Regions from separate parts of the Leisingera sp. UBA4491 genome, predicted to be linked through region 2. Evidence: riboswitches for the same ligand, from Rfam matches in the RefSeq annotation. Region 2 holds a riboswitch; the other holds the start of a gene.

Region 1 (3,468 bases), on a different contig from region 2:
AACTCGAACCGGGCACGGCTCAGCGCATCGTCGCGGCGCTGGGCGCCCGGCAGCCCCTTGGCAAGGTCGGCAGCATGGGCCGCGATCTTGTAGGTGATCACCCCGGTTTTCACATCGTCGCGGTCCGGCAGGCCCAGGTGCTCCTTCGGCGTCACGTAGCACAGCATCGCGCAGCCGAACCAGCCGATCATCGCCGCCCCGATGCCGCTGGTGATGTGGTCATAACCCGGCGCGATGTCGGTGGTCAGCGGCCCCAGCGTATAGAACGGCGCCTCGTGGCAGCACTCCAGCTGCTTGTCCATGTTCTCCTTGATCTTGTGCATGGCGACATGGCCCGGCCCCTCGATCATCACCTGGCAATCCTTGGCCCAGGCGATCTTGGTCAGCTCACCCAGGGTTTCCAGCTCGGCAAACTGCGCCTCGTCATTGGCGTCGGCGATGGAGCCGGGGCGCAGCCCGTCGCCCAGCGAGAAGGAGACGTCATACTGGCGGCAGATGTCGCAGATCTCCTCGAAATGTTCATAGAGGAAGCTCTCCTTGTGGTGATGCAGGCACCACTTCGCCATGATCGAGCCGCCGCGCGAGACAATCCCCGTCACCCGGTTCACCGTCATCGGCACCATATGCAGCCGCACACCGGCATGGATGGTGAAATAATCGACGCCCTGTTCCGCCTGCTCAATCAGCGTGTCGCGGAACACTTCCCAGGTCAGGTCCTCGGCGATGCCGTTTACTTTCTCCAGCGCCTGGTAGATCGGCACCGTGCCGATCGGAACGGGCGAGTTGCGCACGATCCATTCGCGGGTGTTGTGGATGTTGCGGCCCGTGGACAGGTCCATCACCGTGTCGGCGCCCCAGCGGATCGCCCAGACCAGCTTGTCGACCTCTTCCTCCATCGAGGAGGTGACGGCAGAGGTGCCCATATTGGCGTTGATCTTCACCTTGAAGTTGCGGCCGATGATCATCGGCTCGATTTCCGGGTGGTTGATGTTGGCCGGGATGATGGCGCGGCCGGCGGCGATCTCCTGGCGTACGAACTCCGGCGTCACGTAATCAGGGATGTTGGCGCCGAAATCATTGCCGTCGCGATTTGCATGGCAGGGCGACAGCTCGCGCAGCTGGTTTTCGCGGATCGCCACGAACTCCATCTCCGGCGTGATTAGCCCTGCACGCGCGTAGGCCAGCTGGGTCGGCGCCTTGCCATCCTTGCCGCGCAGCGGCGCGGGTTTCACCGGGAATTCCGGCGTCAGCCGGTCGCCCTCGACAAAGCCGTTGTCCTCCGGCTTCACGTCGCGGCCCTGATAGCGCTCAACGTCGCCGCGGGCGAGGATCCACTGGTGGCGCAGCGCGGGCAGGCCCTGGCGGATGTCGGTCAGCACGTCCGGGTCGGTATAGGGGCCGGAGCTGTCATAGACCGGCAGCGGCGCCTCGGCCGCGGTGGGGTGGGTGGAGATTTCCCGCATCGGCACGCGGATGTCCTCATGGACCTCGCCGCTGACGTAGATCTTGCGCGACGCGGGCAAGGCACCTGTGGTGATTTTCGGGTTGGGGACGTTCATCTGGTGTTCCTCCGGGCCTTCGGTTCAAAAACACCAATTGAGCCGGGACGGAGGAAAACGGGCAGGGGGGTGTACAGCCGGTGTACGGCCGGTGCACGCATGCTGCCTGTTCGAAACACGGGTTGCCGCAGGGGGCGCCGCACCATGTTTCTTGCTTCCTACGCCAGTATCAACTGGGTCAGGTTCAAAGGGTCGCGCCGCCGGTCCGGGTTGCCCCGCACCATGACGCCTCTCAGTCCCTTGGGCGGGACTCCCCTGCGTGCCTATAGGGCTAGGGGAGGTGCGGGGTTCGCGTCAACCGGAATCTTTGTAGATATTTTTTATCCCTTTGAATCATGGGTTTCGGTGGATTATTGCTGAAAACCCGGGGCAAATCGCTGCAGCGCGGCTTTGGTGCTTGATCGGCGCTTGCAAAATTATCTATAAAAATCCGCAACGCCATCCGCGCATGGCCAACAGGTATAGAGAACAGGAGACAGCATGCTGGACGCTGCACCCATCCGCACCGACTGGACCCGCGAGGAAGCGGAAGCGATTTACAATAAGCCTTTCATGGACTTGCTGTTTCAGGCGCACACCGTGCACCGGCAGTATTTCGACCCCAACCAGGTGCAGAAATCCAAGCTCCTCAGCATCAAGACCGGCGGCTGCGCCGAGGATTGCGCCTATTGCTCGCAGTCGGCGCGCAATGGCGCGCAGCTCTCGGCCTCCAAGCTGATCGAGGTGCAGCGGGTGATTGCCGAGGCCAAGAAAGCCAAGGAAGGCGGCGCGACCCGCTACTGCATGGGAGCCGCCTGGCGCTCGCCCAAGGACCGCGACATGGCCGCGCTTGAGGCGATGGTGCAGGGCGTCAAGGACCTGGGCATGGAAACCTGCATGACGCTGGGCATGCTGGACGAGGAGCAGGTGTTCCGCCTCAAGGACGCAGGCCTCGACTATTACAACCACAACATCGACACCTCGGAGCGCTACTACTCCGAGATCATCACCACCCGCACCTTTGCCGACCGTATCGACACCCTGAACCGGGTGCGCGAGGCGGGTATCAAGGTCTGCTCCGGCGGCATCGTCGGCATGGGGGAGAAGCAGCTGGACCGCATCGACATGATGCTGGCGCTGGCCACGCTCGAGGTGCATCCAGATTCGGTGCCGGTCAACATGCTGATTCCGATTGCCGACACGCCGCTCGCCAATGTCGAGAAACTGGATCCGATCGAATTCGTCCGTTCCGTGGCTCTGGCCCGGATTTTGATGCCGAAATCCCATGTGCGCCTCTCCGCAGGCCGCACCGATATGTCGGACGAGATGCAGGCGATGTGTTTCTTTGCCGGCGCAAACTCGATCTTCGTGGGCGACACGCTGCTGACTGCGGACAACCCCGAAGAGGACAAGGACCAGCAGCTGTTTGACCGTCTGGGCATCACCGCGATGGCGGCAGGCTGCGACGGCAGCCGCTGATGGCGGGCGCCTTCCCCCGGCATGAGAAATCGCTGGAAGCGCTGCGCACGCGCGGGCGCTACCGGCAGCTGATGCCGCGGGACGGGCATGACTTTGCCTCCAACGACTACCTTGGTCTGGCGGGCAGCGACGTGCTGCGCGCCGCCGCCGCCGCTGCGCTGGCGCGCGGTGTGCCGGTCGGGGCCGGCGGTGCGCGCCTGTTGCGCGGCAATGACGCGGAGCATCAACTGCTGGAGGCCGAGGCGGCCGCGTTTTTTGGAACCGAGGCCGCGCTGTTCATGGGCGGCGGCTTCAATGCCAATCAGGCGATCTTCTCAACCCTGCCGCAGCAGGGCGATCTGGTGCTCTATGATGCGCTGATCCACGCCAGCACCCATGACGGGATGCGGCTGGGCCGGGCCGAGACCCGCAGCTTCGCTCATGGCGATGCGGAGGATGCCGCACGGGTGCT
Region 2 (3,468 bases):
GGCGGCCCTTGGTGATCACCTCGGTGGCGGAGCCATCCTTGCGGATCGACTTGCGCGGGGTGAGGATCGAAGAGGTCGGCTTCACCGCAAACCGCACCACCACGTCCTGCCCGGTGGAGATCCCGCCCAGGATGCCGCCGGCGTGGTTGGAGGAATACTCCGGACCTTTGGCGCCCATGAAAATCTCATCGGCGTTTTCCGAGCCCTTGAGGCGGGCGGCGTTCATGCCTTCGCCGATCTCGACGCCTTTGACCGCGTTGATTGACATCATCGCGGCGGCCAGATCAGTGTCCAGCTTGCCATAAACCGGCGCGCCGATGCCTGCGGGGACGCCGCGGGCGACCACCTCCACCACCGCGCCAACCGAGTCATGTGCCTTGCGCAGCGCCTGCAGGTAGTCTTCCCACTCCTGCACTGCGCCGGCATCGGGGATCCAGAAATCATTCTGCTCGATCGCGTCCCAGTCAAAGCGGCTGCGGTCGATCTCCAGCGCGCCCATTTGGGTCATGTAGCCCTTGATCTCCAGCCCCGGCACCAGCGCCTTGATTGCTTCACGTGCAACACCGCCCGCGGCAACCCGCGCCGCGGTCTCGCGCGCCGAGGAGCGGCCGCCGCCGCGGTAGTCGCGGTTGCCGTATTTCTGGAAATAGGTGATGTCGGCATGGCCCGGACGGAAGGTCTGGGAAATCTCGCCGTAATCCTTGGACCGCTGGTCGGTGTTTTCGATCATCAGCTGTACGGGCGTGCCGGTGGTCATGCCGTCGAACACGCCGGACAGGATCTTCACCGCGTCCGGCTCATTGCGCTGGGTGGTGTTCTTGTTCTGGCCGGGGCGGCGCTTGTCGAGCCACTGCTGCAGCATTTCCGGCTCCAGCGGCACATTCGGCGGGCAGCCGTCGACGGTGGCGCCAAGCGCGGGCCCGTGGCTTTCGCCCCAGGTGGTGACGCGGAAGAGGTGTCCAAAGCTGTTCATCGACATGAGGCGCGGTCTCCTTTGCGGGACGTGCTTAGCGGGCAGGGGCCTGTGTCTCAAGAGGGTTTCTCTGCGGCAAACGGGGCAAGGGGGCGCTGCCCCCGCCGCCTGCGGCGGCTCCCCCGGGATATTTCCTGCCAGAAGAACTGGGGGCCGGCGCTGGCAGCGGTCCAGTTTGCCTGAAGCATAGGTCCTGGCCGGGCTTTGGCTTGTCATTGCTGCGCTCCGGGCCTAAGGTCCGCGCCACCTCGGGGTGCGCTGCGGCGCTGAGATGACACCCGTTGAACCTGAACCGGATCACACCGGCGGAGGGAAGGTACTGGACAGCCTCCACCCTTGCCCAAAGCCGCAAAGGAGGATGGCATGAAACATCTTGCATTTGCAGCGGGACTGCTTGGCGCCTCGGCCGCTTTTGCCGAAACGCCCGAACTCACCGTTTACACCTACGACAGCTTTGTCTCCGACTGGGGTCCCGGCCCGGTGGTGGAAAAGGCGTTTGAAGAGGTCTGCGGCTGCGACCTGAAACTGGTTGGCGCTGGCGACGGCGCGGCGCTGCTGGCACGGGTGAAGCTGGAGGGCGAACGCTCCGACGCTGATGTGGTGCTGGGGCTCGACACCAACCTGACCGCGGCGGCCAAGGAAACCGGCCTGTTTGCGGAGCATTCGGTCAGCGCCGATTATGCGCTGCCGGTCGAGTGGAGCGACGCGACCTTTGTGCCCTATGACTGGGGCTACTTCGCCTTTGTGCATAACGCCGATGCGGCGGCGCCTGCGGATTTCAAGGCGCTGGCCGCCAGCGACATGAAGATCGTGATCCAGGACCCGCGCTCCTCGACTCCGGGTCTGGGCCTGCTGTTGTGGGTCAAGGCCGCCTATGGCGACGAGGCGCCGGAAATCTGGAAGGGCCTCTCTGACAACGTGGTGACTGTGACCAAGGGCTGGTCCGAGGCCTATGGCATGTTCCTGGAAGGCGAGGCTGATATGGTGCTCTCCTACACCACCTCGCCCGCCTATCACCTGATCGCGGAGGAAGACGGCTCCAAGGCGGCGGCGGCCTTTGACGAGGGCCATTACATGCAGGTGGAAGTTGCCGGCAAACTGGCAAACAGCGACCAGCCGGAGCTGGCCGATCAGTTCCTGGCCTTCATGGTGTCGGATGCCTTCCAGTCGATCATCCCGACCACCAACTGGATGTATCCGGCGGTGACGCCCGCGGGCGGCCTGCCCGAAGGCTTTGATACCCTGATCGCGCCGGAGAAATCGCTGCTGCTGAGCGAGACGGAAGCCGCAGAGGTGCGCGATGCGGCGCTGGGCGAATGGCTGGACGCGCTCAGCCAGTAAGCGCCCTGCCCGGGATCGGCGCGGCCCTTTTGGTGGCTGCGCTGATTCTGGGAACCCTTGGGGCTGTTGCCCTGAGGGCTGAATCAGGCACGGGCTTTGGTGCCAGCGACTGGGCCGCGCTGCGGTTCACGCTGACCCAGGCGGGCCTGTCGGCGCTTTTGAGTGTTGGCCTCGCCATCCCCGCCGCCCGCGCACTGGCGCGGCGGCGGTTTCCGGGGCGGAGCCTGCTGATTGCGCTGTTGGGCGCGCCTTTCATCCTGCCTGTCATTGTGGCCATCCTTGGCCTGCTGGCGGTGTTTGGCCGGGCTGGCTGGCTGAGCAGCCTGCTGGGGATATTCGGTTTGGACCCTGTGCAGATTTACGGGCTGCACGGGGTGGTGCTGGCGCATGTCTTCTTCAACCTGCCGCTGGCGACCCGGCTGATCCTGCAGGGCTGGCAGGAGATCCCTGCCGAACGCTTCCGCTTGGCAGCACAGCTGGACGCCGGGCCGCTGGCGATGTGGCGGCTCTTGGAAGGCCCGATGCTGCGGCGGGTGGCGCCCGGTGCGCTGGCGGTGGTGTTTGCCATTTGCCTGTCCAGCTTTGCGGTGGCGCTAACCCTGGGTGGAGGCCCAAAGGCAACGACTATCGAGCTCGCCATCTATCAGGCTTTCCGGTTTGATTTCGACCTGGGCCGCGCGGCGCTCTTGTCTGGGTTGCAGCTGCTGCTGACTGGTGCCGCCGCGCTGGTGGCGCTGCGGGTGTCGGCGGGCGAAGGCTTTGGTGCCGGCCTTGACCTTGCGGTGCGGCGCTGGGACGGGCAGAGCGCCCTGGCGCGCAGCTTGGATGGCTTTTGGATTGTCCTGTCCGCCGCGTTCCTGCTGCTGCCGCTGGCGGCTATCGTGCTGGCAGGCCTGCCGGGTGTTCTGTCGCTGAAAGCGTCCGTCTGGCAGGCGGCGGGAAACTCCGTTCTGGTTGCCGCGCTCAGCACCGTGATCCTGCTGGGGCTGGCCTTGCCGATGGCCGCCGCCGCGGCTGCCGGGCGTGCTGGTCTGACCGAGCTGTCGGGTATTTTGGGTCTCGCGGCCTCGCCGCTGGTGATCGGCACCGGGCTGTTCATTCTGATCTATCCCATCGCTGACCCCTTTGCGCTGGCGCTGCCGGTGACGGCGCTG

The links. A riboswitch is a leader RNA that binds a small molecule or an ion and turns the genes downstream of it on or off. The one in region 2 is predicted to bind thiamine pyrophosphate.
Region 1: another riboswitch for thiamine pyrophosphate. It lies ahead of thiC (phosphomethylpyrimidine synthase ThiC); the one in region 2 lies ahead of thiB (thiamine ABC transporter substrate binding subunit).

What each region holds. Positions count from the first base shown of each region.
Region 1 covers NZ_DGNN01000019.1:22,334-25,801, forward strand. The annotation lists gene thiC (phosphomethylpyrimidine synthase ThiC) at 1-1,559, opposite strand, end outside; TPP riboswitch at 1,698-1,826, opposite strand; gene bioB (biotin synthase BioB) at 2,040-3,017, shown strand; gene B2P87_RS10470 (8-amino-7-oxononanoate synthase) at 3,017-3,468, shown strand, end outside.
Region 2 covers NZ_DGNN01000013.1:18,752-22,219, reverse strand. The annotation lists gene aroC (chorismate synthase) at 1-979, opposite strand, end outside; TPP riboswitch at 1,213-1,304, shown strand; gene thiB (thiamine ABC transporter substrate binding subunit) at 1,337-2,314, shown strand; gene B2P87_RS05950 (thiamine/thiamine pyrophosphate ABC transporter permease ThiP) at 2,290-3,468, shown strand, end outside.